Regions from separate parts of the Sphingobacterium sp. SGL-16 genome, predicted to be linked through region 3. Evidence: riboswitches for the same ligand, from Rfam matches in the RefSeq annotation. Region 3 holds a riboswitch; each other region holds the start of a gene.
The links. Region 3 has a riboswitch for thiamine pyrophosphate ahead of thiS (sulfur carrier protein ThiS). Riboswitches for the same ligand answer to the same signal wherever they lie in the genome.

Region 1 (10,638 bases), on a different contig from region 3:
TAAAAAAACATAATGACCTTTTAAAAGCACTTAAAGGAAAAATAACCAAGCATCATCAGTTTATGTTAACCCTCATACTGCAATCCATTGATTTTATCAACTTACAAATAGCACAAATAGAGGCTCAAATGGACCAGTATAAAAAGATGCTAGAAGAACAGGTGAAGTTATTGGAAAGTATCCCCGGAGTTTCATCACAGGTAGCTCTTGGTATTCTATCGGAGATAGGGACTGATATGGAACAATTCCCTTCACACCAGAATATTTGTTCTTGGGCCGGGGTGTGTCCCGGAAACAATGAGAGTGCGGGTAAAAAGTATTCCAGTAAGATAACAAAAGGTAATAAATATCTCAAGACTACATTAGTGGAAGCTGCATGGGCAGCTTCTCGATCTAAGGCGAATCCCATATTAGCTGTAAAACATCAACAAATAGCTAGCCGTAGAGGGCATAAAAAAGCAACAATAGCAATAGCTCATAAAATACTTATTGCCGCATATCATGTTCTAAGAGATAAGGAAGCTTATCAACTACATCCACAAGATGTAAAAATTATGGAGAACAGAAGATTACGAAAAATAGAAAGATTACAAAAACAATTGAGTACTTTAAAAAATACGTCTTACAAAAATTAAAAGATCGTCCTTTTTTTGGTGGTTAGACTCCCCGGAAATAAAACTGATATCAGACGTTTAAGAACCAACAGTTGATGCCTTAGAGCTCGTAGAAAAAATTATACTCTTGTTTTTTTTAATCATTAAAAACAAAAAATTGTAAACTAAAAAACTATAAAAAAATTTATGAAGATAAAAATGACCTTTGAATAGTTCATTGGTTTGATAAGATATTGCCTATATCTAAAATAGATCTAAGACTTTCAGAAAAAAAGGGGAGATTTTTCTCCCCTTTTGATAGGAGTTTTATAATGTCAATGCTAAGCGAGTGAACGCAAATCGCCCATTAAATCCAAATTGTTGTCCGGTTCGAGAATATAAGAAATATCCAGCACCTTGTAAAGAACTTCCGTCACGAACTTTATCTGGGTAAACATCAAAAAGATTGTTCGCACCAATAGTCCATTTTAAGTTTTTAGTCAACTGATATCCTAAACTTAAATCTGTAACCACCTTACTGCCGAATGTTTGTCTGTCAGCATCTACATTGGTAGCACCTTCTACTTCACCAAAGTATACATTGCGTAAGAATACATTAAACTTATCTACCGTGTAATTGAACGAAAGGTTGATTTTCTGACGAGGAACAGCGGATTCCAAATAGATTCGAGAAGCTTGGTCAAAATAAATACTTTCCTTGCCCGATAATTTTTCTGACGCTTTGATGTCGCCTAAAATATTAGTTTTAACAAATGTTCCTGATAAATCTGTGCGCAATGTGCCTTTTCCTATGTTTTCATTATAGGTAAAAACTACGTCTAAACCTTTTGTTTCCGTATCAATCGCATTGGCAAAGAATCTCGCCGAAGAAGCATTCGCTGTTTGAAGTAACGCATAGATTTCTTTGTCTTGTTCGCTCGCAGCAGCCGCATTTGAACCAGAGAAATTACCCGTGTACACAATGCGGTCATCAATACGAATATAATATCCATCTACAGTGGCTTTTAATTTGCCAAAGTTTCCTGTAAGACCAGCACTATACGAATGTGATGTTTCTTGTTTCAAGGAAGGAATACCTAATAATTGCGCTGGACGACTATCGTTTGTAAAAGTACCAGAGTTAATAATTTGTCCTTCTACGAATAAACTAGATGTGGCATTAAAATATCTTTGGTGCAAAGATGGAGCACGGAATCCCGTACTAGCAGCAGCTCTAAAATTAAAGCGTTCATCTATTTTGTAACGTGTAGCCAATTTCCAATTTAATGTAGAACCAAAATCTGAATAGTTTTCAAAACGTAATGCTCCTGTGACTAAGAAGCTTGGGCTAAAGTTCACCTCTACATCACCATAAGCAGCAACAGATGAACGTGATTCGTTCACCGCATTATCTGGTCTAAATCCTCCAAAGGCTTGTGCTCCTGAAGCATATGGACTACCATTTGCTGCAAATCGTGTTTGCACATTTCCATTGATATTTGGTATCAATATAGCATTTCCATTAGCATCCGTTCCGACCCGTAATGCTTTGCCATAATCAGCATAAGAAGCCTCTTCTCCAGCTACTATTTTATAGTTTTCATAGCGATGCTCTAATCCAAATGCTACGTTAATTCCAGCTAAGCTGTTTTCAAAAAATCTGTTGATATCGAAGTTGGTCGTATTTTGAGCAAAACGGTAGCCTCCATCGTCAAAGCTAGTAGGTGAAGCTTTAAGCAAAGAGGCATTTAAGGTGTTTTCCGTTTTAAAATCTATGGAATTTCTGCCAAAGGAATTAGAGAAATCTGCATTCCATTCGCCAATTTTTCCTTTAATACCCGTAGCAAACGATTGGTCATAATTGTCTGTAACAATTAAGGGAAGAAAACCTAAAGGATAGATTTCGCTTATATTTTGGGTTAGTTGTGCCGGTTGTCTTCTGAAAGCCGCTGACTCACCATTACGATAATTCAAACCACCAAAAGCATATACTTCTGCATGTTCATTTAAAGGAATAACCGAATTGAAGAATAATGCTCCTCCTCTTGTTTGTGCTTGACCAATACGTGAAACGAAATCTCCGCGTGTAAGGCCTCTTTTTGCCAATTCCGCATCTGTGATATTTGCTCCTGTAGGATTTGGATATTCTGTTGGGTTGTTGTAATCGGAAAAGATTACCCCTGTAAATTCTTTTTGTCTGTTTGTCGGTTCACGGAAGTCATAAGAACCTGAGAAGTTAATGTATCCACCTTGATTTCCCAGGGGTAAACCAAAGTTTAAGTTGGCTTGTACAGTCTGACCATCAAATTTATCTTCTGCATTTTTTGATGCATATCCACCATATGTTGCCGATGCACGTAATTCTTGTACATTATCTTCTAATATAATATTGATTACTCCCGCGATCGCGTCCGAACCATACTGCGCGGCAGCACCATCACGAAGAATCTCAATACGTTTAATAGCTGCGGTAGGAATAGCATTTAAGTCTGTACCAACAGAACCTTTACCAAAAGTACCATTGATATTCACGACAGAAGTGGTATGACGACGTTTGCCATTTATTAAAACCAATACTTGATCGGGACCTAAACCTCTTAATGAAGCAGGGTCTATATGATCTGTACCATCTGAAATAACCTGTGTATTGGAATTAAAAGAGGGAGCAACATAATTAAATAGTTGATTTAAAGAGACTTGTGCTACATCTTTTGTTAGATTTTTAATATCGATGACATCTACTGGAGCTGTGGATTCCAGATTCGTGCGCGGTACGGCGCGGCTACCTATTACGACTACTTCATCCAAAGATTTGGATTCAAGATCAAAATCTAACGTGTTATTAATAGCTTCGGATATGTGCTTGGTAAGGGAAGTATATCCAACAAAAGATACCGTAATGGATTGTGATTTATCGGATAATTCAAGGTAATATTCGCCTTGCGCATTTGTAGTCTTGGAAATGCCATCATTTGTTCGAACTGTGGCTCCTGCAATATGTGCGTTATTGCTACGTACATATCCTTTTAGTGTTTTGGTTTGTGCATTAAGATTTGCACTTAGCACGATTAAAAACAAAAATGTGGTGAGTTGGTATATCTGCTTCATTGTTCACGAATTAAAATAGTTAATGATACAAATATATAAAATCTATATACTAACTAGATTATTTTTGATGAATAATTTTTAGTATTAATTATCTTGTTAAATGAATTTCCGAAAATTGATTAATATACGATTACTTTAGCTTTTCGTTATTTTTATGACGTTCAGAATCGCGGTTAGTTTTTTTATCTAAATTCTTTTGCAGCGCTTCCGTTAAATCTACGCCAGTCTGATTCGCGAGACAGATTAAAACGAAAAGCACGTCCGCCATTTCATCAGCTAAATTGACTTCTTTGTCAGACTTTTTGAAAGACTGTTCTCCATACTGACGCGCCATAATGCGAGCAACTTCCCCTACTTCTTCCATAAGCATCGCTGTATTCGTCAATTCATTGAAATAACGAACTCCAGTAGTGGTGATCCATTTGTCTACAATTTCTTGGGCTTCTTTTATCGTCATAATCAATTAAAAATTATCCTTGTCTTTGGTATTCATTATAATCGTTACAGGGCCATCATTGCGTAAATCTATTTTCATATCGGCTCCGAAAATGCCTAATTGAACTTCTTTATTCAGTAACGAAGTCAATAGTTTAGCCATTTCTTCGTACATCGGTTTCGCTTTATCTGGTTTTGCCGCACGGATGAAAGAGGGTCTATTGCCTTTTTTTGTTTGTGCAAAAAGTGTAAATTGAGAAATAAGCAAAATATTCCCGTTGATGTCTTGAATGGATTTATTCATCAATCCATTTTCGTCCGAAAAAATGCGTTGATTGACAATTTTATTGGCTAACCATTCCAAATCGTCATTTTTATCTTCCTCTTCAACACCCAATAAAACTAATAATCCTTGTTCAATAGCTCCTGTAATCTTATCATCTACCGTACAGGATGCATGTGATACTCGTTGAATAACTGCTCGCATGATGTAAAAGTATAAATTTCATCACGCACAAAAAAGCGGTAATCTAACTGATTACCGCCAAAATAAATATTCAGTAAAAAAATTAAAATCTCAAATTGAGCCCTACTAAGAAGTTTGTAGTAGCCTGCGGGTAGTAAAAATTATAATAATCACGGGTGCCTTTGGATTCAACTATCTGTCCCCAGGTATATCCTGAGGTAACATATTTTGAGTTGAAAATATTATTTACAGATATTAATAAGTCTATATTTTTGATTCCAAGAGCCGAAAACGAATATTGTGATTTCAGATTTGTATAGGTGAAAGGATCAATAGAACGTTCTTTAGCCGAACTATTATCTAAATATACTCTTGAAACATATTTTGTCAATAGTGAAATAGACCATTTTTCTGTAGGCAAATACGTGAAATTGTTTGAAAGAATGGTGTTGGCCGCTTTTGCAATTTGCGTGTTCTTATAATAGAATTGTTCTTCTTTCACAAATTCCCATTCATCATCCAGTACAGTGACGTATTCTATGAAGTTTTTAATTTTATTTTCGCTCAAAGCTGCGGTTGCTGACCAAATAAATTTAGGATGAATAGCCCAGCTAGCATCCAATTCCCAACCAATGCGGTAGCTTTTAGGGATATTTACACGAATCTCCCCTCCAGTATCATTCAATTGCCCCGTAGGAATTAATTGATCTTTGTATAACATCGCATAAAAATTTGTTCCCACATTGAAATTTTCATTTCTAAATCGGTATCCAGCCTCTATGTCCTGCATTTTCTCTGGTTTTGGAAATTCATTACGCGGATTTTCTACATAGTCCTTACGAATAGGTTCCTTGCTAGCGTAAGCGTATGATGCGTATATGTTGGAATTTGGATTCAAAAAATAAGTTATACCAAATTTAGGATTGACAAAGTGTAAGTTATCCTTAAAATTGATTGATTTTACCTTGTCGTCATCGCCATTGACACGATAATTTACGTTTCGGTATTGTACATCTAAGTTGAATAGCCAATCATTTAATTTGAGGTCTGTTTTTAAATATGTATTGAAATCTTTTTTCTTAGCATCATTGAAATAATATTTATCATCAAATAGTTGATTTGGATAGATTTCTACAGATTTTACTTCACCATAATGGTCACCCAAATATTCATTATAGGCTCCCCCAAAAGTAAAGTTTAATGCATTAGATGGTTTATAGTTCGCTGAAAAGGTTGTGCCATAGAAATGATTGTCTAACCATTTTTGACGTACTAAATCCGATTTTGCAATAGTGCTCCCACCTTGAACCAAATTTGGAATACCGTATTTGGATAATCTGTCATTTTCTCGGAATTCTTCATAATAACCCGCTCCGCGTGTATAATGCAATGCTGCGTTTAAATTCCATTTTTCATTTGCAATGTAGGTATAGTGTAGGTGAGAATGCGTTTGTGTGTAGTTATCCGTTTGATTGTCATAAGTATAATAATTATAACGTCTATCTGCGTTTAGAAGACGTTCGAATTCGCTACCTGAATATAATCCAAAAGCATTATTGGCATAGTCTTCCAAAGCAGTTCTATCACCAGTCAACAAAGGTTCGGGAGTTCCATACCAAGCTTGGTAGGTTTTTTCCTTTCCAGTGAAAACAGTAGCTTTTAAAATATGTTTATCCGTATACAATCCGCCATCCAAATAAAGCGATTTCAAGTCCGATGTTGCTCGCTCTATATAACCATTAGAACTGATGCGAGACAGTCTGGTGTTAAAGGCAAATTTGTTATTAATCAAGCCTGTTCCTGCTTTGATTGTATTTTTCCAAGACTTGTACGATCCAAAGCTGTTATTTAATTCTGCATAAGGCTTCGTTTCCAAAGCATCCGTTTGGATATTCAACGAAGCACCAAATGCTCCAGCTCCGTTTGTAGAAGTTCCAACACCGCGTTGGATTTGAATACTTTCGGTGCTCGATGCAAAATCTGGAAGATTTATAAAGAAGGAACCCATGCTTTCGGCATCATTTAGCGGAATGCCATTTAAAGTAACATTGATGCGCTGATTGTCTGATCCACGGATCGTCATATTGGTATACCCAATTCCTGCGCCAGCATCCGAACCAATGATAACCCCAGGAGTTTGATCTAATAAATAAGGAATATCTTGTCCCAGATTATTTTTCTTTATTTCCTCTTTGTCTAAATTTTTAAACGTAGTAGCTGAATTTTCTTTTGCGCGTGTAGCATAGACAAAAATAGCATCGGATTGAATGGTAGCTAATTGCAGCTGTACATTATATTCTAATTGATTTGCTAATGTACGAATGCTGAATTCCTTATATCCCAAATGTTTTACATTCAGTAATAAAGAACTTTGATTTTGCATATTGAATTGTACGGTACCGTTATTGTCCGTCTGTTTCGCTGTGTTTCCTAATACGACAGTCGCGTTTTTAAGAGCTGTAGATTTCTCATCTACCACTTTGACGGTAATAATTTGTTGTGCGAAACATACAGTCGCGATGAGGCTCAATGCCCCAGTAGCAATAAATTGCTTAAACATAAAATAATTCTGTTTTTTTGAGTTAAACCTAATTACTGCAAGGGGTTACAGCAACTTCTATTTAACCGCCCATTCCCTACGCTGGCATTATCCAGATCAGGTGTGTTTAATTTATTTTCCTATAAATTAAACCGGGTATAATCTCAGCCTGTCTTTGTGTTGTAAACAAGGCACCCCTATTCGATAAAGCAAATCTACCTTTTTTTTATGGTATTAATAAAAAAATGATATAATTATTACTAAAAAATTGTATCTTTCTCAAAAAATTGGAGAAATCTTATTTTTTAAAATCACACAACACACACATAAAATTAAATGATACAATACTTTTCCGCTGATTATGTTATTCCTGTAACGTCAGATCCTATAAAAAATGGTATAGTAGCTATAGAGGATGGGAAGGTAATAGGTGTCTATAAGGATATAGATACATCTATTAATAAAGCTGATGTTAAATCATTTTCTGGAGTGTTAATTCCAGGATTTGTGAACACGCATTGTCATTTGGAGTTATCTCATTTATTCAACGTTATTCCTGAAAAGACTGGACTAGTGGAATTCATTGGGAAAGTAATGGAAAATAGAGGTAAAGATACAGAAGAGATAATAACCGCAATGCAAAAAGCAGATCAATTCATGTTTGAAAATGGGATTCAAGCAGTGGGTGATCATGCAAATACTGCTATTTCTGCAGAGATAAAAAATACTAGTAAAATTGTTTACCATACTTTTGTTGAGATTATAGGTCTTAAGGAAGAGGAGGTGAATGCAAAGATTGATGAGGCACGAGATATCGAGTTTTATTTTGATTCTACGCATTCTTCAATTACACCTCATGCTCCTTATTCTTGTTCTAAATCATTATTCAAGGCTTTTAAGAAGTCTGTAAGCGAAGACAATATTATTTCTATTCACAATCAAGAGAGTGAAGAGGAGAATAAATTGTTCCGATATAAAACAGGTGATTTCTTGAATTTTTATGAGAAGATAGGGCTAGACTTAAAGGAATTTAAAGCGCAAGCCCGCAATTCGATTCAATCTTATTTGAATTATCTGCCAGCGTCTAATCATACTATTCTAGTACATAATACCTATACTTCTATTAAAGATTTGGATTTTATTACGAGAATGGGGCGAAAAGTAACTTTGTGTCTTTGTCCGAAAGCCAATCTTTACATTGAAAATGTTTTACCGAAGGTTCAATTATTTAATAATCACAAATTTGATATTGCATTAGGTACGGATAGTTTAGCTTCTAATAATACTTTGAGTATTTTGGATGAGCTGAAGACATTGCATCAAGCAAATCGCGAGTTGAATATTCTGGAAACGATTAAATGGGCTACAATTAATGGCGCTAAAGCATTGGGGCTTGAAAAAGAGCTTGGTTCATTAGAAGTAGGAAAGACTCCTGGATTGGTCTTGTTAAAAAATATAACCAATTTAAAAATCACTGACGAGGTTACATTAGAAAGAATTATATAATTGCTTACTTTTGCTTTAATGAAACACATTAATATCAAAGTAAAAGGTAAAGTACAAGGCGTTTATTTTAGAGCAACGACAAAAGCTGTAGCTGACCAATTGGGAGCTAAAGGTTTTGTCGTTAATCTTAATGATGGTTCTGTCTATATAGAAGCTGAAGGGGATAGTTTTACACTAGACTCGTTAGTGGAATTTTGCCATGAAGGACCAGACCGTGCTGAGGTAGAATCATTAGATGTAGAAGAAACTTCTGATATAAAAGGTTTCAAAAATTTCGAAGTTCTAAAGCGTCTTAAATAATTCATCTATTGTGTCGGGCATAAAAAAATTCCTAAGTGATACCGTAATCTACGGATTGACTACTATTATCGCGCGTGTCTTAAATTTTCTACTAACGCCAGTTTTTCTTCGCAAGTTTGAGTCGTCCATCTACGGGATATTCACTAATTTATATTCTTATGCGGCCATGATTAATGCCATCTTGGCATTTGGTATGGAAACGACCTACTTCCGTTATTTGCAGCGTGTAGAAAAAGAAGATAAGGAAAAAGTCTTTAATAATAGTTTTATCGTGACGCTGTTTGCTACTGTAATATTCGTAGCGACAATGTTCATCTTTGCGCAACCTATAGCATCTTTTATAAAATCTGTTGACCTCAATCCTGCTGAATATATCATTTTCGTAAAATTGTTTGCGGTTATTTTAGGTGCCGATGCCTTGGCGGTGGTTCCTTTTGCGCGTTTGCGTGCGGAAGGAAGACCTATCCGATATGGCGCCATTAAGATTGTCAATATTGGTGTATTGGTATTCTGTAATCTATTTTTGTTGTATTGGCTTCCGAGCTTGATAGATAAATATACATTTTGGCAAGAGCTTGCTGAAGGATGGTTTAGAGAAGGTTGGTTAGGTAATGTGTTTATTTCTAATTTGATAGCGAGTGTAGTTACATTAGCCTTGTTGATACCACAAATTGCTAAGTTTTCATTTAAGATTGATGCTGCTTTGATCAAAAGCATGATTAGTTATAGCTTCCCCATACTTATTGCAAACATTTCCTTTATTATTAATGAACATTTGGACAAAATGATGTTTCCAAAACTTGTTCCAACCACTGAGGGAGAACGGGATTTGGGAATCTATGGTGCTGTAGCAAAGATTGCGATTTTCCTTAATCTTTTTGTGACGGCATTTCGATTGGGAGCAGAACCATTTTTCTTTTCTTATGCGAAAAATGAAAATTCCAAGCAGGTGTATGCCAAAATAATGGAATATTTTATCATAGCGATGGTGATAGTAATGATAGGTCTCTGTGCAAATATTTCTTGGCTGAAGGATTTCATTCGAGGAGGGAAATTAGAAAGAGAAGTATATTGGTCTGGTTTACATATTGTGCCAATATTATTGTTTAATAATGTCCTTTTAGGAATTTATATGAATCTTTCTATTTGGTATAGATTATCTGATCAAACGAGATATGGATTATATATTTCAGGAGTTGGAGCGATAATTACAGTAATATTAAATATTGTATTGATTCCAACTTATTCTTATGTAGGGGCAGCATTGTCTACTACACTTACCTATTTTGTAATGGTTACCCTTTCTTACATTCTAGGACAGAAGAATTATGCTATTCCGTACAATGTGATCAAAGCAGTAGGCTACATGTTGATATCTGTTGCCTCGACAGCTTTCATGTACTTTGTGTTGGACAATAATGTTTGGTTGAGCAATTTTCTGTTGGTGTTAGTGTTAGTATTTGTTTTTTATTTAGAAAGAAAATTTATTGTCAATATAACTGGTAAGATTAAAAAATAGTTATATATTAGAGGTTAATATATAATTATTTTATGAAGAGATTTTTACTTTCGATGATGATTCTTTCATCAATTTTTGGCGCCTTTGCCCAAAATCCCGAAGAACTGCCTAATTATAGAAAAAGTGATATTCTAATAGACCCATTCTGGCTTATTGGAGGTTTAGCATTAAA
Region 2 (10,638 bases), on a different contig from region 3:
TAGAAGATTTAGAAAAGAGATTTAAAGTAACCGTCGAAAAAGGGTTAGAATTAATCACCATTCGCTATTACAATCAACAAACAATTGATCGAGTATTAGTAAATAAAGAAATAATTCGCGAACTTAAGGATCAATATACTTGTCAGATTCTGGTTAAAGATTTGAATGAATAGAAACATCTTACATAAAGAGGTTCAGGATTATATAAAAGCTAACAGGCAGTTGGATCCAGCGGTTGTTGCTTTTAAGAAAAGTCCTTTTCCAGACGTTTCTCCATCCGAATTGGCAGCCCAAATTGATGGCTGGCAACGTGCCTGCAAGAAGTTGCCGACTTGGGCATATTCAGCAAACATTTATTATCCCGATAAAATCAATTTGGAACAATGTTCTTCGGAGCATACCGCTTTGGTGAAGCAATCATTGATTCGCAAAGGAAGCAAAGTGGTCGATTTAACTGGAGGCTTTAGTGTAGATAGTTGTTATATTGCGCAAGAAGCGCATATAGTTGTCCATTGTGAACTAAACGAAAAACTTTCCCAAATCGTAAAGCACAATGCGGAGCAGCTTGGTGTACGCAACCTAGTTCCGCTTCATACGGACGGCGTCAAATTTGTCGAAGAGCAAGAAGATGACTCCTTGGATTATATTTACATTGATCCTTCCCGCCGGGTTAATCACGCAAAAGTATTCTTATTAGAAGACTGTGAACCTAATATCGTCGAGCTACAGGACATGTTTTTCCGTAAATCGCGTTATATTCTGTGCAAACTTTCTCCGTTGATGGATATCAATTCGGCTTTACAGAAGTTGAAGCACGTAAAATTGTTATATGTTATCAGTGTAGATGGTGATTGCAAAGAATTGTTGTTCTTGCAGGATCGAGATTTTAATGGAGAAACTACAATAACAGCTATTCGTTTGTTTTCTGACCAGTTGCAGAATATTTCTTTCACACCAGAAGAAGAAAAATCAACTTTAGTCAAAACATCCGAACCCTTAAACTATCTGTACGATCCAGATGTGGCTATTACCAAAGCTGGAGCTTTTAAAAGTGTAGCCAAAGCATTTGGCTTGTTTAAACTGCATACACATACACACCTCTATACTTCCGAAAATTTGGTTAAGGATTTTCCTGGACGTATTTTTAAAATCCAAAACGTGTACTCTTTAGGCGAATTTAAGAAACTAAACACGTTTGCAAAGGCGAATGTAGCCACCAAAAATTTCCCAATAAAAGTAGATGAGATTCGTAAGAAATTCAAAATCAAAGACGGAGGAGCAGATTTCCTATATTTTTTGACGGACTACGCGGAAAACCATATTGTCATTCATTGCTCAAAAGTTGAATAAAGACATACAGCTTACAATCTTCTATCCTATTCATTGTATATTTAAATTACTATGAATAAACTAAAAATTTCGGCTCTAGAATTAGCCACAATTTGTAAAAACAGTAACCCATCAGAAGCCATTCAACGTGCTGTTGATGGTGCTCAACATATCGAAAAATTAGGTTTTGAACGTATTTGGTTTGCAGAGCACCACAATATGCCGCATATTGCGAGTTCTGCCACTTCGGTTTTAATCGGCCATATTGCAGGCAAAACCAATACAATCCGTGTAGGTTCCGGCGGTATTATGTTGCCAAACCACACGCCCTTGATTATTGCTGAACAATTTGGCACACTCGAAAGTATTTATCCGGGAAGAATTGATTTGGGATTAGGTCGTGCGCCTGGAACAGATCAACTCACTGCGATGGCTTTGCGTCGCAATAATTTGAATACGTCATTCTATTTCAAAGATGACATCTTAGAATTACAGCAATATTTGGATGAAAACAATGTACAAGCCAAAGTGCGTGCATTTCCAGGAGAAGGCTTAGATATTCCGATTTACCTTTTAGGTTCTAGTACTGATAGTGCTTATTTAGCTGCTGAATTGGGCTTACCATATGCTTTTGCTGCACACTTCGCTCCTGCTATGTTAAAACAAGCTACAGAAATTTACCACGAAAAATTCCAACCTTCTCAATATCTACAAAATCCTTATTTTATTATTTGTGTAAACATTGTGGCGGCAGAAACTGTAGAAGAAGCGCAATTCCAGTCCACGAGTTTGTTCAATATGTTCGCAGGAATCTTGACGAATTTACGTAAACCACTTTCTCCTCCCACGGAAAAACCAATCTATGATGGCATTCCCGAAATAGAACAAGCCGTGCAAAGTATGGTAAATTGTACGTTTATTGGTACAGAGAAAGAAATTCGTGAAGATGTTTTGGCTTTTGCTGAACAATATCAAGCGGATGAGATCATGGCAACAAATTATATCTTTGATGCCAAGAAACGTTTAGAAGCATTTGATATTATTGCGAAAGCATTGATAGAAAAATAACAAAAATGGCTGATACATAATTTATCAGCCATTTTTGTTACACCTCCAAATTCAATAAACTATGCTGCGTAGCCGTAAAAATATTGCGGAAGACAATATTCAGTTCATTGTCTTTTTGTGCTCCAGAAATACCTACCAAAGGAAATAGTGAAGTTACCCCTTCTCTGATTTCGCGAACTATTCTTCTTGATTCGGTGGCAATTTCAGATAATAACTCTACGGAGATATTTGCTGCATCGACCGAAACTTGTTCCCAAAGCTGCTGGATTAGAGCCTCTGCTTTTTGCTCATACTTTTCAACTAATTGCTGATAGCTATCTACCTGACGAAAACGAGTTTTACTGTACTTCTCCGCCCAATCGGGATTTTTGGACTTATCAAAAAAGTACTTTTCGACTAAATCCAAAAAACGCTTATACATCCCCAAATAATTAGGAAGCAAAGTCAACTCGGCGAAGGTCATAAACGGAATTTTGTAAAGTGTACTTTCTACTTTACGTTCCGAAGGTTTCAGTTCAAAAGCATAAGCTTTATCGATAGCTACACTATCCAGCGAAAAACTGTGTGAGGCCGTACATTCCAAACCAAACGTATCCCAATCGTAATGAATCAACACATGCTCTTTTGGCACGAAGAAGGAATAAATCACCGATTCGCCTTGTGCATTTACCCTTTGAACATCTCCATCGTAAATAAAAGCATTCAGCGTAAAATGCGTTAAATGTGGCGCTCCTGTAGCATATTGCCACACACCTGTGAGATGATATTTTTCACCGTCAAAAATAGCTTTGCCATTAGCCCTTCCACTACCACCAAAACAAACTTTTGGATTCGCAAAAACTTCTTTTGCCAGTGAGGCATTGATAAAACCAGCAAACATATTCGCTCCTGAACAAAGTGTTACTGTCCACGCAAAGCCTCCGTCCCAATACGCTAAATTCTTAATTAACTTAAACCCATCTATTAAACTCAAATCCAACCCTTTGTATTCTTTCGTAACCCAAATGTTAAACCAATTGTATTTATAAATTAAATCTAATTGTTCAGGTACCAATTGCTTCGCTTGAATAGATTTGGATTGTGCATCGCGGATTACGGCTATAGTCTGTTCGTCTAGGTGCATATTAAGATAGTTTAGCTTCGAGTTTCATAATTCTAGCCCATTTGAAATAACCAAAAATGGCTACAATAAACAGGAAAGTCGTGAGTAAAGCAAATAAATATAAGTCTTTGTGAATCAATAAAGGAATAGCAAAAGCATTGCTAATGTTGAGCAAAATCCAGTTTTCGATTTTGCGTCGAGCCAATAACCACATACCTGCCCAGGCCGTGCAAGAAACCCAAGCATCCCAAATAGGCACATCCGAATCGGTCACGTATATCAAAAAGAAATACAAAATCGCAAAAGCGCCAAGTACAATACCAATAACCGTTGTCCATTCTTGTGAAGTACAGGAAGTAATAGGTTGTTCGCTCGCATCTTTATTCGTTTTCCAATACCACCAACCGTATATACTCATGACGAGATAATACATATTTAAAGCGATATCCGCATAAAGTTTGGCTCCAAAAAGTACATACATACCGGATACAATACCCAAAATACCAAAAAGATAATTAGATACTTTATTATTTTTACTAAGAAGTACTTGGATAATGCCGCAAAGCACAGAGAATCTTTCTAACCAAGAAGTGGCGTGAAAGGCTTTTATAATTTGGTCTATAATTTCCATTTAAGTGCGTTATAATTTTTAAAACTACACTTACGGAAATGCTAATATTTTGACAGCTTTTAGAAATTAATCCCTACGCCAGCATTACCTGGATCAGGTTCCTTCCGATAGACGGAATTGGGTATAATCTCAGCTTAAAAAGTAGAGCCTATTCGGCTCTACTCTAGCACCCCATAAGTTTCTTTTACTTATATATTAATCCATTTTCAATACGCGTTGCGAATGCTCGCGAACTTGCGCACAAAGTTCTGGATTGTCATTCAATGATTGACCCCAAGAAGGAATCATCTCACGAAGTTTATTTTTGTATTCTGTTGATTTGGCTCTTTCAGGGAAACATTTTTTCAATAATTGAATCATGATAGCCACTGAAGTCGAAGCACCAGGAGAAGCACCTAATAAAGCTGCGATAGAACCATCTGCACTTGAAACTACTTCTGTTCCGAATTCTAACACACCACCATGTTTAGGATCTTTTTTGATAACCTGTACACGTTGACCTGCTTTTTCGATAACCCAGTCTTCCATTTTTGCTGTAGGCATGAATTGTTTTAAAGACTCTAATTTGTCTTTTGGTTTTTTCATCACCTCCGTAATCAAATATTTAGTTAAATCTAAGTTGTCCAAACCTGCTGACAACATCGGTTTGATGTTTGACAACTTAATAGAAGCTGGTAAATCGAAGAATGAACCTTGTTTCAAGAATTTTGTGGAGAATCCTGCATAAGGACCAAACAATAATGCTTGTTTACCATCGATATAACGTGTATCCAAGTGAGGTACAGACATCGGAGGAGCACCTACAGATGCTTTACCGTATACTTTCGCTTGGTGTTGTTTGATGATTTCTTCATTTGTACATCTCAACCATTGACCACCTACAGGGAAACCACCGTAACCGTTAGCTTCAGGAATACCTGATTTTTCTAACAATAATAAAGAGTGACCACCTGCACCGATGAATACAAATTTCGCTTTGATTTCGCGTTTATCACCAGTTTTAAGGTCTTTTACTTCTACTTCCCAACGGCCATCATCTTCACGATCGATATCTTTTACTTCTTGATTAACCGAAATATTAATGTTTTTCTTTGTAGAAAGATGCTTAATTAAATCTCTAGTCAATGCACCGAAATTCACATCCGTACCGATATCCATTTTTGTAGCAGCGATAGGTTCATTACCTGTTCTACCTTGCATCATTAATGGAACCCATTGCTCTAACAACGTCTTGTCTTCCGTATATTCCATACCTTTGAACAACGTTTGTTTAGTCAATGCTTCGTAACGTGTTTTTAAGAATTTCACGTCATTCTCGCCAAATACCGCACTCATATGAGGCACTTTGCGAATGAAGTGTTCAGGATTTTGAATAACCCCTTTTTCAACCAAATATGCCCAAAATTGTTTCGAAATCTCGAATTGTTCTGCAATTTTGATGGCTTTATCAATTTTTACTGAACCATCAGCTTGTTGAGGCGTATAGTTCAATTCACATAAAGCAGAGTGACCTGTTCCTGCATTATTCCATGCATCCGAACTTTCAGCTGCTACAACGTCCAAACGCTCTAAAATCTCAATATTAATATCAGGATTTAACTCATTGATCAATGTACCTAGAGTAGCACTCATGATACCCCCACCAATTAGCACTACATCAACTTCTGATTTTTGTTTTTTCTTGCCCATGACTAGTATTAATTCCAACAAAATTAACATTCATAAATCTTTCTAACGAATGATTTTGTCAATTTATACTCATATAGTTTGAAATTTTTTAACAAAAAGTCAATCTTGGTTCGGAAATGAAATTCACTGTCATTTTTTAATAAATTACTACAATTTCAAAATTTGTGTATTTTTGTTTTTAACTCCAAAATGAAGGAATCTTCATCAGAGGTAAAATTGAAACTATAAAAATTGCTATATGAAATTATTAGAGGGAAAAACAGCTTTAGTAACCGGTGCTTCTAAGGGAATCGGTCGTAAAATCGCAGAAGTATTTGCTCAACACGGCGCTAATGTGGCTTTCACATACCTTTCATCTGTAGAAAAAGGTCAAGCTTTGGAGCAAGAACTACAAGCTTTCGGTACTAAAGTCGTGGGTTATCGCTCAGATGCTTCAAAATTTGATGAAGCAGAAAAATTAATTAATGACATTGTTGCTGATTTTAGCACTATCGATATCGTCGTTAATAATGCAGGTATTACAAAAGATGGTCTTTTGATGCGTATGACAGAAGAAAACTGGGATGATGTGATCAATGTAAACTTGAAATCTATCTTCAACGTAACGAAAGCTGCTTCTAAAGTTATGATGAAAAACCGTAAAGGTTCATTTATTAATATGTCTTCGGTGGTTGGTATCCAAGGTAATGCAGGTCAAGCGAACTATGCAGCTTCTAAAGCAGGTATCATCGGTTTCACTAAATCGGTAGCTAAAGAATTAGGTTCTCGTAATATCCGTGCAAACGTGATTGCTCCAGGATTTATCCGTACAGAAATGACTGACGTATTAGATCCGAAAGTAGTAGCAGGTTGGGAAGCTGGTATTCCATTGAAACGTGCGGGTTCTACAGACGATATCGCGAATGCTTGTTTATTCTTAGCTTCTGACTTATCATCATACATCACAGGACAAACATTGTCAGTAGATGGTGGTATGGTATAATAAAATATTATTGTAATAAAACGATTGGAAGCGTCTCGAGTAATTTGAGACGCTTTTTTTATGCTTATATTTGCACACTATGATAGCTAAAGAAAGTGTTTTTTCTATTCAGAATGAAGAAGATTTCAATCGTGTTGCCTTAGAAGTTTTCCAATATCAATTTGAAAACAATAAAGTCTACCAACAATATGTACGCAATCTGCATATAGACACTTCAGCTATCAGCCATTATAGTGAAATTCCTTTTCTACCGATTCAATTCTTCAAAACACAAAAGGTGTCGACGCTAGATAGTATGCCACAAATTACTTTTACCAGTTCGGGTACTACAGGAATGATCAACAGTCAGCACCATGTGTACGACTTGGAATGGTATGAAATGAGCTTTCGTAAAGCTTTTGAACAGTTCTATGGTAGTATCAAAGATATTGCAGTATTAGCGTTGCTTCCATCCTACTTAGAACGTGAAGGTTCTTCGTTAATCTATATGGTGAATGATTTGATTCAAGCCTCGCAACAGCCCGAAAGCAATTACTTCCTGTACAATCACGATGAACTTTATGCGACTTTGCAACAATTACAAGCCAAAGGCACAAAGACATTATTAATAGGTGTCACCTATGCCCTATTGGATTTTGTTGAGAAATACAAAGTCGACTTTCCTGAATTAATCGTTATGGAAACGGGCGGTATGAAAGGAAAACGCAAAGAAATGATTCGCGAAGAACTGCATCATATTCTTTGTACTGGTTTTGGTGTATCCGCTATTCACTCCGAATACGGCATGACCGAACTATTGTCACAAGGTTACTCTAAAGGTCAAGGTCTCTTCCAAACCCCAAAATGGATGAAGATATTAATCCGTGACACCAACGACCCGCTGACCTTAATCCCAAACAGCAATACGGGAGCTATTAATGTCATTGATTTAGCGAATATACATTCTTGTTCCTTTATAGCTACACAAGATTTAGGCAAAATATACCCCGACCAATCTTTTGAAATCCTAGGCAGATTCGACAATGCAGATATTAGAGGTTGTAATTTGTTAGTGCAGTAGATTTACAGCTCCATCTACGTTATTGTTTAACAATAAAGATTAAACAACTAGTTTAATTAACAACTCAAGAAAGTATAGTTTCGCTACACAAAACTCTACAGCTGATTAAACAATTATTTTGTTCGCTATATGTGAAATAGAAACAAAATAAATATGTGAAAACTAATAATATACAATAGTTATAAATGAAATACTACTATAAGGATGATTTAGCGAAGCATTTTTGTATATTAGTTTTCGTAAAACCAATTGTTGTAGGCAATTGACAAACTATTCTAAATCAACTAAACATGGACTGCAAAATGGACACCCACTTATTTATAATCATTGGCATTATGGTTGCCAGCGGTTAGTTAGGCGGTTACCTCAACTACTTGCATAATTTTGATACTCACGAGAAGGATGGAAAGGATAAACTCGCAAAGCTTAAATATATTCTATTAGGTATCGGTGCGGCTTTATTAGTCCCTGCATTTCTCAAAATGATTTCCAGCAATCTTGTTAGTAGTCAAGACAACAATGACTACTTGATATTTGCTGGTTTCTGCTTAATCGCTGCAATTTTCTCTCGAAGATTTATCACTACAATTGGAGAGAGAATATTAGAAGCTGCTAAGAAGGCTGAAAAAACAGCGCAAGAGAGCAAGCAAAAAATTGAAAATACGCAACTTGAACTCTCCTCCGCCAGAGAAAGAATTGAAGATGTAAAGCTTGCCGTTGATTTAAAAAACTCTGAGAATACTGTCACCGAGAGCACTAATAATACTCAGAAAGATATTTTATTGGAGCTTGCAGACAACTACATCTCCAAAACTAGTGTTCCCGATTATAGTGAAAGGTTGAAGCTGAAGGCAGAACTAGGTAGAAAAATGGGAGAAATAATAGTTCGAAATAATCTACCAAAAGATGAGTTACTATCTAATCACCATTCTGAAGGAATGTTATTAGCACTGTCATACTCGGTTCAACTTAAGCCTAACGAAACAGGCTTGGATTTGCTTATTAGCATTGCAAAATACGCTTCACAGCTCTACACTAAATATTCGATTCTTGTTTCTTTTGACGCTAGCAAGAAACAGTTATATAAGCCCAAATCAAGTTAAAGAAGTGAGTGATATAGTCAAGGCTTTCAGAACTCATGCGGACAGACCTTTGCTTAGAAAAATTCATGATACCTTAAATATTTTGAGTTTCATTGGACCTCTTGATGACGAGTAAATGCCTACAACAGTGCATTGGCAATATGGCGGGTTGACGAATATACTCTCAACTTTTTGTTCTCTATTCAGCTTCTGTTTCGGCAGACGAATAGAGCCTAGCAGCAGAATTAACAATAGGCTTCTGTAGCTTTAATTAACAGCGGCAACAGCGGACGGAACACAGAATACCACCACATCGCCAATCCTTCAACGTTAAAAAAAGCTTATTAAATTTCAATAAAAAACTTCCCGCAACAGACTGACCATTAACAATTAAGCTATATCTTTGAAATATGAAAAACATATTGAGGATATTTTTTTATAATTTGTTTTTTTGGTTAGGGCTTTATTACATCGTTATTACCCAATTTAATACCATTGGAAAAATAGATCACGAACATAGTAATTTCAAAGGAATACTATTTTTCGGGATGCTGATGAATGCATTGTTATTTCATGGTATTGTACATTATTGGATTCCTCGAAACTTCAAATATGATACTTTAGGAAAATCAATCTTACAGCTTTTAGCGATATACCTTTTTATTACAGCGATTGAATGTCTTGTAGATTATATTTTTATTCCAATAGAAACTAAAGACCTCAATTTCTTTCTTGAAATTGTGATAATAAACTTCGCAGCAAACTTCATCTATTTACTTGCGGGCTCATTAATTGGATTAACGATCTTATGGTTGAATAACGAACGTAAAAATCAACTATTGATTCAAGAAAATTTAAAGACACAAATCAAATTCCTAAAGAGTCAGATCAATCCACATTTTCTATTTAATGTACTGAATACAGCGTATGCTAGCGCTAAAATAAATAAAGACAATACCACGGCAGACATCATTATGGATTTGTCCGAAATGATGCGCTATATGCTTTATGAAAGTGACCAAAAATATGTTACTATAGATAAAGAACTAGATTATATTAAAAGTTACCTCGAACTAGAACGCAGAAGATTACCTGAAGAATATCAACAAAATATTCATTATAATTTCAATATCAACAAGGATAATCAATTGAAGATAGCACCTATGGTTTTGATACCTTTTATTGAAAATGCTTTCAAACATGGTAGAGTCGACATCTCCCCTGTTTCGATTGATATTCAAGCGACATTAAGCACTACGAATGTACTTACATTGACTGTAAAGAATATTAAAAATCCATATAAAACAACGCGAAAAAACTCAGGTGGTATAGGTATGAATAATGTGAAAGAAAGACTTAATCTATTATATCCTAATAAGTATGCTTTAGACATCCAATCGGATGAAGAAACCTACCAAGTTAAGTTAGAATTGACATTAAATACTTGATAGTTTATAAAAAAAGGCAGAACATGAGTTCTGCCTTTTATATTTCTAAGTTAAAACCTTAGCTTATTTTACTTTTGTAAAGTGGTAACGTAATGGTGCGAAACGCATAGCTGGGCTGTCACCAAATGATTTGTATATATCGTACGTGTTTTTCAAGAAATCAGTTGGTTCGAAATCAAAGATAGTTACTTCTAAAGTTTCTACACCGTCATTTGTAGTAAAAACACGGAAACCAATTTGCGCTTCG
Region 3 (10,638 bases):
TAGGTCTACGTCCCGTTAGCAAAGATGCTCGCGATGGGCCACACAAAGGATATTGACAATAAGCACGTTCGAACATTACGCCCTCTTTTGCAAACTTATCCAGATTCGGAGTTTTCGCTAATTCATGCCCATACACCTGCAAATCCGCACGCATATCATCAGTTGCAATAAACAGCACATTCATAGGTTTACTTTGACTCTTGCTGGCCTTTTTCTGTTGACCAAAAACAGGAGGTATTTGCAAGAATATAAATATAAAGAAGCTAATAAAGGCTATAGGTCTCATAATTAAACTTTTAATAACCAATATTAAAATCTTTTTTAAACAAAAGTATCCTGTTGCATCCTGTGACAGATAATCAAAATAAAAGTTTGGTATAATTCCATTTTCGCAAATCAAACAACATTAATTCATTGACAGGAATATTCATCCCTACTATAATTTGCAAGGTTAACATAGCCATCATACTCCCAATTACACCCGGCAAGGGACCCAAAACACCATTTTTATCGCAATTGGGAACCATATCTGGTTCGGGTGGTTCAGGAAAAATATCTCGTAGATGCTTGCTGCCTTGATAATTAAAAACTGCGACTTGACCTTCGAAAGCAAAAATACTTCCATAGACTAAAGTTTTACCTAAAGCTACACATGTATCATTAACAAGATAGCGTGTTTCAAAATTGTCCGAACAGTCCACAATAATATCATAGGACTGGATGATTTTTTCTACATTTAATATATCCAGTCGCCCTTCTATAGTTTCAATCTTAATAAAAGAATTCAACTGTTGAAGAAAATACGAAGCACTATCTACTTTCGGTTTCCCTACGGATAATTCTTGATGAATAATTTGGCGGTTTAGGTTATGCCATTCAACTTTATCAAAATCAACAACTGTTATATTTCCCACTCCGGCAGCCGCTAAATAGGGTAAAACGACACTCCCTAAACCTCCTGCTCCTATTACCAAAACTTTAGCATTCATAATCGCACGTTGCCCTTCGATTCCTACTTCTTCAATAAAAACCTGACGACTATATCGTGCAAATTGGTCAGTGGAATTTATCATAATATACTTTCCCAATCTTTTAATACAGCTTCATAACCTGCATTTTGAATTACTGTAATAATATCAGGCACAGAGCGTTCATCCGAAATCTCAAATTGCTCCAATGATTGCGGATCAACTACATAACCTCCGGGATTAGTTTTGGAAGCTGCACTCATACTGGTTATCCCCATACGAATGATATTGTCACGAAAATACTCGCTTTCACGGGTGGAAATTGACAATTCCAAATCTGGATTCCAAATTCGATAAGCACAAATCAATTGCAACAATTCCTGATCCGAAATCTCGTAATTGGGTTTAATCACACCTTCGGCAGGACGTAAACGTGGAAAAGAAACGGTATAACGGGTTTGCCAATATTTCTTTTGCAGATAATCCAAATGCAAAGCATTGAAGAAGCTGTCTACGCGCCAATCTTCCAAACCCAACAGCACACCTAAGCCTATTTTATGCATCTTGCTTCGACCAATCCGATCAGGTGTTTCTAGGCGATATTCAAAATTAGATTTTTTACCTTTGGGATGATATTTTTTATAAACTTCCTGATGATAGGTTTCTTGATAAACCAAAATCGAATGTACCCCAGCTTCATTCAATAACCGATATTCATCTTCTTCCAAGGGTTGCACTTCCAACGAAATATTCGAAAATAAGGGCTTTAGCAAACGAACAGCATTGAGGAAATAATCAATTCCGACAGTATGGTTAGCTTCGCCACTCACTAACAACACATGATCTATTCCTCGACTTTTGAGTTCTGAAGCTTCCAGCAGCAATTCCATATTAGACAAAGTCTTGCGCTTAATTTTATTATCCAAACTAAAACCGCAATAGGTACAAATATTTTGACATTCATTACTCAAGTACAAAGGCGCAAATAATTGTATAGTTTTTCCAAAACGTTGCCGTGCTAATAACTGCGACTGATTTGCCATTTCAGGTAGAAAATCTGCCGCTTCAGGCGAAAGCAAAATCAAAAAATCCTCCAATGATCTTTTGCGTTTATCTAACGCTCTTTTCACTTCATCTGGGCTGATATTATTAATCTTAAACTTTATTTCATCCCATTTATACTTATGAAAATAAGACAGAAATGTTTCCATAATATTTTAAAATAAGAATGTATTTAAAGGACTGGATGGCTCTGCATAATGACGAATCTGCGGAACACCACTTTCAAAAGCTCTTCTCCCCGCAATCACAGCCTCTTTGAATGCTAATGCCATTTCAATAGGATTATTTGCTACTGCAATAGCGGTATTCACAAGAACCGCATCAGCTCCTAATTCCATAGCCTTAGCCGCATCGGATGGTGCGCCAAGACCTGCGTCCACAATTACAGGAACATGACATTGCTCGATGATAATTTCCAAAAAATCTATAGTACGCAAACCTTTATTACTTCCAATAGGCGCAGCTAAAGGCATCACTGCTGCAGTCCCAACTTCTTCAAGCCGTTTGCACAACACAGGATCAGCATGAATATAGGGCAATACAACAAAACCACTTTTAACTAGCTTTTTTGCAGCTAATAAAGTTTCTATTGGATCAGGCATCAAATAACGTGGATCGGGATGAATTTCGAGTTTCACCCAGTTTGTTTCCATTGCCTCACGTCCCATTTCGGCTAACATCACAGCCTCTTCCGCGGTACGTGCTCCCGAAGTATTCGGCAACAAGTTCACCTTTATTTCTTGCAAATAATGAATAATATTTTGCTGTTTTGATTGCTTAACATCTACCCTTCGCAAAGCAACAGTAACTAATTCTGAACCAGAAACCGTTATAGCTTGTTGCATTTGTGTTAAGTCTCCGAATTTCCCCGTTCCGAGAAAAAGTCGGGAATCAAATATTTTATCTGCTATTTTAAGTTTGTTGTTCATAATAATTCTTGAATTTTAATTACTTCCTGCGGTGTTTCCGTGATATATTTTGACAAAGCCACACCATATACTCCTGCATCTTGTAAGGATTTAATATCTTCCAATTGAATACCTCCAATAGCTATTATTGGCGGAAATGAATTCAAAGTTTTGAGATGAGCTATAATATTTTTATAACCTTCCAATCCTAAAATTGGACTCAAGTTTAACTTAGTAGCTGTAAACCTAAAAGGCCCTAAACCAATATAATCACAACCTTCCTGTATTCTTAGATAAATATCTTCTAAGGAATTAGCTGTCCCCCCATAAATTTTTCCTTCACCTAATAACCTCTTCGCATCCGATATATTCATATCCGCTAAACCCAAATGTACCCCATCCGCATTTACAGATTTCGCAATATCCACGTGATCGTTGATAATCAATTTGGCTTGATTGGACATACACCAAACTTTTACTAAACGCGCTAAATCAAAAACTTGTTCTTTTGGAGATTCTTTCCAACGCAATTGAACCCACTTCACGCCGTGATTCAATGCCGTTGTAATATTATTTACCTGCTCTTCCCAAGTGTTCCCCTGAGAGATATATTGCAATTTGCTAATCTTATTCATTGTGATAACCTAATAATGTTTCATTACTTTTCAACAACTTCAATATGTAATCCTTTCCTAGATTACAGGCCGTTTCCAAATCATTTCCCAATGCTAAATATGCTGTTATAGCGGTCGCCAGCACACAACCAGAGCCATGTTTGGGTGGAAGTTTTACTTGTTCATTATGTACTTCTATTTCTTCTCCAGCAGTGAACAGTACATCAGCTCCGATTTCTTCGGGATTATGGCCCGCTTTTTTTAACACATAAAGCCTATCATGCAACAGATTATATTGCCTCAATAGATTGTACTCCATACTATTGGGTGTAATAAGAAACAATTTGGGAAATACATTTTGTAGCAATTCCATATTTTTAAACTCAAAAAAGTCAAAGCCAGAAGAACTACCAAACACCGTATCCCAAATAATTTTGCAACTTGAACGAATAGAAAGTACCTCTTTCACAATTTGACCAAGCATTGCTGGATTTCGAACTACTCCAATTTTTACATAGTCTACCGGATATGTTTTCATTAGCTTACGAATAGCCCGCACTATATCATCAGTTTGAAACCAATCTAAGGTCACAAATTCCTTGTCGGTCTGTAGGGTATTGCACGTCAACACCGAAAGCCCCATGACTTTGACTTGCTCTAAAGTCTTGATATCCGCCAAAACACCTGCTCCGCCTGAAGGATCAAAACCTCCAATACATAGTACATAAGGCCTTAACTTTTGCATAATATAAAGGAATTTAAAGGATTATATGACTGCCATATATATCCTAACAAAGCCACCCCATCTACGCCTGCTTCGTATACATTCGATATATTTTCGGGAGCAACTCCTCCCAAACCAATCAATTTTGTATGAAAGTTTTTTCTAGATTTTAATTGATGGAATACAGCAGTATTTTGACCATAACCGACCTTAGATAAACTTGGAAAAATTGGACTCACAAAAGCATAATCCCAAATCATTTCTAATTCATTAAAATCAGCCATATTATGAACCGAAGTCGAATAAGTCATTCCCTCTTTTATTTCCATCACCTTATTTTTTCTGTTCTTTTCACTGATATGTAAGCGCTTTATACCATATGTCTGGGAAACTTCTAATCGATCGTGCAGCACTATTTTAGCATGATAACTTGGGTCAATTTCCCCTACATATTTGCATACTGCCCCATCATCCCAATGAGGCTTTCGGATATGAAAACACTCTAACCCAACTTCCAGCAATCTATTTGCCCACAATGTTTCTTTTGGATAATTTTGTTCTGGACTTATGACTACTATCATAAATATATTTCCTTGCCGTTTGCTATAAATTCTTCTGATTTTTCGAGCATCCCATCTTCCACAGAATCACGAATTTCTTGTGTGATCTTCATCGAACAGAATTTGGGACCACACATCGAACAGAAATGTGCAACCTTGGCAGCATCAGCTGGTAATGTTTCATCATGAAATTCACGTGCTGTATCTGGATCTAACGAAAGATTGAATTGATCTTCCCAACGGAATTCAAAACGCGCTTTGCTCAATGCATTGTCACGATACTGCGCTCCAGGATGGCCTTTTGCTAAATCTGCAGCATGTGCAGCCAATTTGTAGGTAATCACACCGTCTTTTACATCTTTTTTATTTGGTAGCCCCAAGTGCTCTTTTGGTGTCACATAACATAACATCGCACACCCGTACCAACCAATCATTGCCGCGCCAATTGCTGAAGTGATATGATCATACCCCGGCGCAATATCCGTTGTCAATGGCCCCAAAGTATAGAAAGGAGCTTCGTCGCATTCTTGCAATTGTTTTTCCATATTTTCTTCGATCAAATGCATCGGCACATGCCCCGGTCCTTCTATCATCACCTGTACATCGTGCTTCCATGAGATTTTTGTCAATTCACCCAAAGTCTCTAATTCTGCAAATTGTGCTGCATCATTCGCATCCGCAATAGCTCCAGGACGAAGACCATCTCCCAATGAAAAAGCAACATCGTATTGCTTCATAATTTCACAGATTTCTTCGAAATGTGTATATAGAAAATTTTCCTTATGATGAAACAAACACCATTTAGCCATAATTGAACCTCCACGTGATACAATACCCGTTACACGATTAGCGGTCAAATGAATATATCTCAAAAGCACGCCCGCATGAATCGTAAAATAAGAAACACCTTGCTCGGCCTGTTCTATCAATGTATCACGGAATATTTCCCAAGTTAAATCTTCAGCAATGCCATTCACTTTTTCTAAAGCTTGATAAATCGGTACTGTTCCGATAGGTACCGGAGAGTTACGAATAATCCATTCACGTGTCTCGTGGATATTCTTACCCGTAGACAAATCCATTATGGTATCCGCCCCCCAACGGCATGCCCAGACCGCCTTTTCTACTTCCTCTTCGATACTGGAAGTTACTGCGCTATTACCAATGTTGGCATTTATTTTCACCAAAAAATTACGACCTATAATCATGGGCTCGCTTTCGGGATGATTTATATTATTCGGAATAATGGCTCTGCCTGCTGCAATTTCAGCACGAACAAATTCAGGAGTTATTTTTCCTTTTGGCGTGTTAGCTCCAAAACTTTCACCTTCATGCTGATGAGCAATCCCTTTGGTAGCATTCTCGAGTTGCTCTATGCGTTGATTTTCACGAATTGCCACATATTCCATTTCAGGAGTGATAATTCCCTGTTTGGCATAATATAACTGAGTTACATTTTTTCCTATTTTGGCTCTTTTAGGATTTGCTAAATATTGAAATCGCAAATGATCTAATTTTTTATCTGCTAGGCGTTCCTTACCATATTCAGAACTGAAATCTGGAAGAATATCCACATCCCCTCTATCCAAAATCCACTGTTCGCGAATTCGCGGTAAACCACTTCGTACATCTATATCCGCATGGACATCGGTATAAGGTCCAGAGGTATCATAAACGGTCACTGGAGGATTCATTTCTACTACACCATTGCGCATTTTTGTGGGGCTTAATTGAATCTCACGCATGGCGACTTTAATGGGATGAATGTTCCCAGAAATGAACACTTTCCTTGAATTCGGAAAGGGGGCTGTTGTAATTTGGTCTTGTCTCATAATTTTGTGTATTTATAAAGTGAATTAACCGCCCTGCGTAGCAGTCAGCAAAAGAATATTATCCTGATTTTGAATTTTGGTTTCTGACCATTGTGATTTGGGAATCACACGCTGATTTAAGGCCACAGCGACACCTTTGGTTTGCCCTTTGGTCTTGAACAACACCAATTCTTCTAAAGAGCTAAGCCCTTGGTCGAAATAATAAATTTGATGATTGATTGTAAGTTCCATTCCTAAATTTTGTTTAAGTAAAACTTTAGGAATGGCTACGAAATTGCGAAATGCAAATACACGAAGACATCTTACTTTTCCCTACGCTAGTATGATCTAGATCAGGTTATGAGGGTAAAATCTCAGCCTACAAAAATGTAGACACCCCTAAAGTTGACACTAACTTAGGGATTTTAATTAACTTTTCAATAATATTTTTAATTTTTAACTTTTTATTTTCATTAAGAAGTATGAAATGTGAATAAATACCTATTTACCAACAAATCTACTTTCATGCAAATGATTCTAAAATAATGCGTATTTTTGTATTTTAATTTGAAGAACGTTCAAAACTAACATACAATAATGATCCATTTCTTTGAGAACCCATCGAACATCGTTTATGCTGTTCAAAGTGTTAACTCTTTATCACAAGAAGACATTACAAAACTCAACTGGCTATTCGGCAACGCCAAAAAACTTGACGATCAAACCCTTAACCGTTACTATGTAGGTCCTCGTGCAGCGATGATTACGCCTTGGAGTACAAATGCTGTAGAAATCACACAGAATATGGGTATTGAAGGTTTGATTCGTATTGAAGAATTTCAACCTGTTCCAGCAGATTTCAATGATTTCGATCCTATGATTTCGCAGAAATATGCTGCCTTGACACAAGAAATGTACACCATCAATATTCAGCCAGAACCTATTTTGGAAATCGACGATATTGATGCCTATAATAAATCTGAAGGTTTAGCTTTAAACCCTGAAGAGGTAGAATACTTAAATAATTTAGCGACTAAATTAGGTCGTAAATTAACGGATTCAGAAGTATTTGCTTTCTCACAAGCAAACTCGGAACACTGTCGTCACAAAATCTTCAATGGTACTTTTATCATTGATGGTGAAGAACAACCGACTTCTTTATTCAAATTAATCAAGAAAACATCTGAAACAAATCCTAACGAGATTATTTCTGCATATAAAGATAACGTAGCCTTTATCAAAGGGCCTAAAGTAACGCAATTTGCACCTAAATCAGCTGATAAACCAGATTTCTACGAAGAGAAAGAATTTGAATCGGTATTATCCGTAAAAGCGGAAACACACAACTTCCCTACTACGGTTGAGCCATTCTCTGGAGCAGCTACAGGTTCTGGCGGTGAGATTCGTGACCGTCTGGCTGGTGGTCAAGGAGCTTTGCCTTTGGCTGGTACAGCGATTTATATGACAGCTTACTCGCGTTTGTTGCAAGACAGACCTTGGGAAAAAGCGGTACAAGAGCGTGAATGGTTATACCAGACGCCAATGGATATCTTAATCAAAGCGTCAAACGGTGCTTCTGATTTCGGTAATAAATTCGGTCAGCCTTTAATCACTGGTTCTGTATTGACTTTCGAACACGAAGAAGAAGGTCGCAAATTAGGTTACGATAAAGTAATCATGCAAGCAGGCGGTGTGGGTTATGGTAAATTAGAGCAAGCTAAAAAACACACGCCTCAAACAGGCGATAAAATCGTTATCTTAGGTGGTGAAAACTACCGTATCGGTATGGGTGGTGCTGCAGTATCATCAGCGGATACAGGTGCTTTCGGTTCGGGAATTGAGTTGAATGCGATTCAACGTTCTAACCCTGAGATGCAAAAACGTGCGGCGAATGCCATTCGAGGTTTAGTCGAATCGGATAATAACCCTATTGTTTCCATCCACGACCACGGTGCAGGTGGACACTTAAACTGTTTGTCTGAATTGGTAGAAGAAACAGGTGGTTTAATTGATTTGGATAAATTGCCAGTAGGCGACCCTACCCTTTCTGCAAAAGAAATTATCGGTAACGAATCCCAAGAACGTATGGGCTTGGTGATTGCTGAGAAAGATATCGAAACATTACAACGTGTGGCGGAACGTGAACGTGCGCCAATGTACACGGTTGGTGATGTAACGGGAGACCATAGATTTACTTTCCAATCGCAAACTACGGGTGCAAAACCAATGGATTATGATTTGGCTGATTTCTTCGGTTCTTCTCCAAAAACATACATGAAAGACAACACTGTCGTGAGAAATTACGCAGATGTGGAATATAATGTTGCTGACGTTCCTACTTACTTAAACAACATATTACAATTAGAAGCAGTAGCTTGTAAAGATTGGTTAACAAACAAAGTTGACCGTTGTGTAGGTGGTCGTGTAGCGAAACAACAATGTGCTGGTCCTTTACAGTTACCATTGAATAATGTAGGTGTAATGGCATTAGACTTCAAAGGTAAAGAAGGTATTGCAACGACTGTTGGTCACTCGCCAGTAGCGGCTATCGTTGACCCTGCGGCTGCTTCAAGAACAGCAATTGCAGAATCTTTATCTAACTTGGTATTTGCTCCTATCAAAAATGGTTTAGCTGGAGTTTCTTTATCGGCTAACTGGATGTGGGCTTGTAACAATGAAGGCGAAGATGCTCGCTTGTACCAAGCAGTAAAAGCTTGTTCGGATTTTGCAATCGAATTAGGTATCAACATTCCGACAGGTAAAGACTCTTTATCAATGAAACAAAAGTATCCAAATGGTGAAAATGTAATCGCTCCAGGAACTTTGATTATTTCAGCAGCAGGTAACTGTACAGATATTAATAAAGTAGTAGAGCCGGTTTTATCTAAAAATGCAGGTTCTATCTATTACATCAATTTATCAAAAGATAGCTTTAAGCTAGGTGGTTCTTCATTCGCTCAAATCTTGAATAAGATTGGTAAAGAAGTGCCAACTATCACGGATGCTGCTTACTTCAAAAAAGCATTCAACGCTATCCAAGATTTAATCCAAGCAGGTCAAGTTGCAGCTGGTCACGACGTAGGTTCTGGTGGTTTAATCACAACCCTATTGGAGATGACTTTTGCAGATGTCAACTTAGCGGCTAACTACGATTTATCTGACTTAGGCGAAGCGGATACAGTAAAAGCTTTATTCAATGAGAATATTGCAGTCGTATTACAAGCGAAAAACGATGCAGCTTTCGAAGCAGCATTAACGCAAGCAAGTATAGAAGCGGTGAAAATTGGTCAAGCGATTGAAGGTACTGAAGTAACTTTCAATAACAACGAAGACACCTTCGCATTCAATGTAACAGAGACTCGCGATACTTGGTTCAGAACTTCGTATTTGTTAGACCAAAAACAATCGAAAAACGGTACGGCTGATGCACGTTACAATAACTATAAAAATCAACCATTAGCATTCAATTTCCCTACACAATTTGATGGTAAGAAACCTGCTTACAATGGTGCTCGCCCTAAAGCGGCTATCATCCGAGAGAAAGGTTCGAACTCAGAGCGTGAAATGGCAAATGCCATGTATTTAGCTGGATTTGATGTGAAAGATGTGCACATGACGGATTTAATTTCTGGTCGTGAGACATTGGAAGACATCCAATTCGTAGGTGCTGTCGGTGGTTTCTCTAACTCAGACGTCTTAGGTTCGGCTAAAGGTTGGGCTGGTGCTTTCAAATACAATGAGAAAGCAAAAATCGCTTTAGAAAAATTCTTCGCTCGTCCGGATACGCTATCTGTAGGTATCTGTAACGGATGTCAATTGTGGATGGAGTTGGATTTAATTAATCCGGACCATGAAGTTCACGGTAAAATGCACCACAATACTTCCGGCAAACACGAATCTAACTTCGTATCGGTAAAAGTACAAGACAACAAGTCTATAATGTTGAGTACTTTAGCAGGTTCTACTTTAGGCGTTTGGATTTCACATGGTG

Region 1: it holds a riboswitch for thiamine pyrophosphate, as region 3 does, so the genes downstream of both, G5B32_RS13960 (TonB-dependent receptor) here and thiS (sulfur carrier protein ThiS) in region 3, are expected to answer to the same signal.
Region 2: it holds a riboswitch for thiamine pyrophosphate, as region 3 does, so the genes downstream of both, pnuC (nicotinamide riboside transporter PnuC) here and thiS (sulfur carrier protein ThiS) in region 3, are expected to answer to the same signal.

Annotation. Positions count from the first base shown of each region.
Region 1 covers NZ_JAAKGQ010000050.1:4,705-15,342, forward strand. The annotation lists partial or broken gene G5B32_RS13940 (IS110 family transposase) at 1-635, shown strand, start outside; gene G5B32_RS13945 (TonB-dependent receptor domain-containing protein) at 921-3,701, opposite strand; gene G5B32_RS13950 (nucleotide pyrophosphohydrolase) at 3,832-4,158, opposite strand; gene dtd (D-aminoacyl-tRNA deacylase) at 4,165-4,623, opposite strand; gene G5B32_RS13960 (TonB-dependent receptor) at 4,706-7,162, opposite strand; TPP riboswitch at 7,219-7,350, opposite strand; gene G5B32_RS13965 (amidohydrolase family protein) at 7,478-8,647, shown strand; gene G5B32_RS13970 (acylphosphatase) at 8,666-8,947, shown strand; gene G5B32_RS13975 (lipopolysaccharide biosynthesis protein) at 8,958-10,466, shown strand; gene G5B32_RS13980 (hypothetical protein) at 10,499-10,638, shown strand, end outside.
Region 2 covers NZ_JAAKGQ010000002.1:98,816-109,453, forward strand. The annotation lists gene G5B32_RS01410 (aspartate kinase) at 1-173, shown strand, start outside; gene G5B32_RS01415 (THUMP-like domain-containing protein) at 166-1,350, shown strand; gene G5B32_RS01420 (LLM class flavin-dependent oxidoreductase) at 1,402-2,397, shown strand; gene G5B32_RS01425 (acyl-CoA dehydrogenase) at 2,435-3,520, opposite strand; gene pnuC (nicotinamide riboside transporter PnuC) at 3,522-4,130, opposite strand; TPP riboswitch at 4,184-4,314, opposite strand; gene G5B32_RS01435 (malate:quinone oxidoreductase) at 4,326-5,819, opposite strand; gene fabG (3-oxoacyl-[acyl-carrier-protein] reductase) at 6,058-6,801, shown strand; gene G5B32_RS01445 (acyl transferase) at 6,881-7,861, shown strand; partial or broken gene G5B32_RS01450 (YEATS-associated helix-containing protein) at 8,227-8,964, shown strand; gene G5B32_RS01455 (sensor histidine kinase) at 9,354-10,391, shown strand; gene G5B32_RS01460 (DUF4843 domain-containing protein) at 10,455-10,638, opposite strand, start outside.
Region 3 covers NZ_JAAKGQ010000005.1:19,617-30,254, reverse strand. The annotation lists gene G5B32_RS03165 (sulfatase) at 1-286, opposite strand, end outside; gene G5B32_RS03160 (HesA/MoeB/ThiF family protein) at 360-1,073, opposite strand; gene thiH (2-iminoacetate synthase ThiH) at 1,070-2,179, opposite strand; gene G5B32_RS03150 (thiazole synthase) at 2,186-2,959, opposite strand; gene thiE (thiamine phosphate synthase) at 2,956-3,573, opposite strand; gene G5B32_RS03140 (hydroxymethylpyrimidine/phosphomethylpyrimidine kinase) at 3,566-4,297, opposite strand; gene G5B32_RS03135 (thiamine phosphate synthase) at 4,285-4,857, opposite strand; gene thiC (phosphomethylpyrimidine synthase ThiC) at 4,854-6,668, opposite strand; gene thiS (sulfur carrier protein ThiS) at 6,693-6,899, opposite strand; TPP riboswitch at 6,961-7,058, opposite strand; gene purL (phosphoribosylformylglycinamidine synthase) at 7,245-10,638, shown strand, end outside.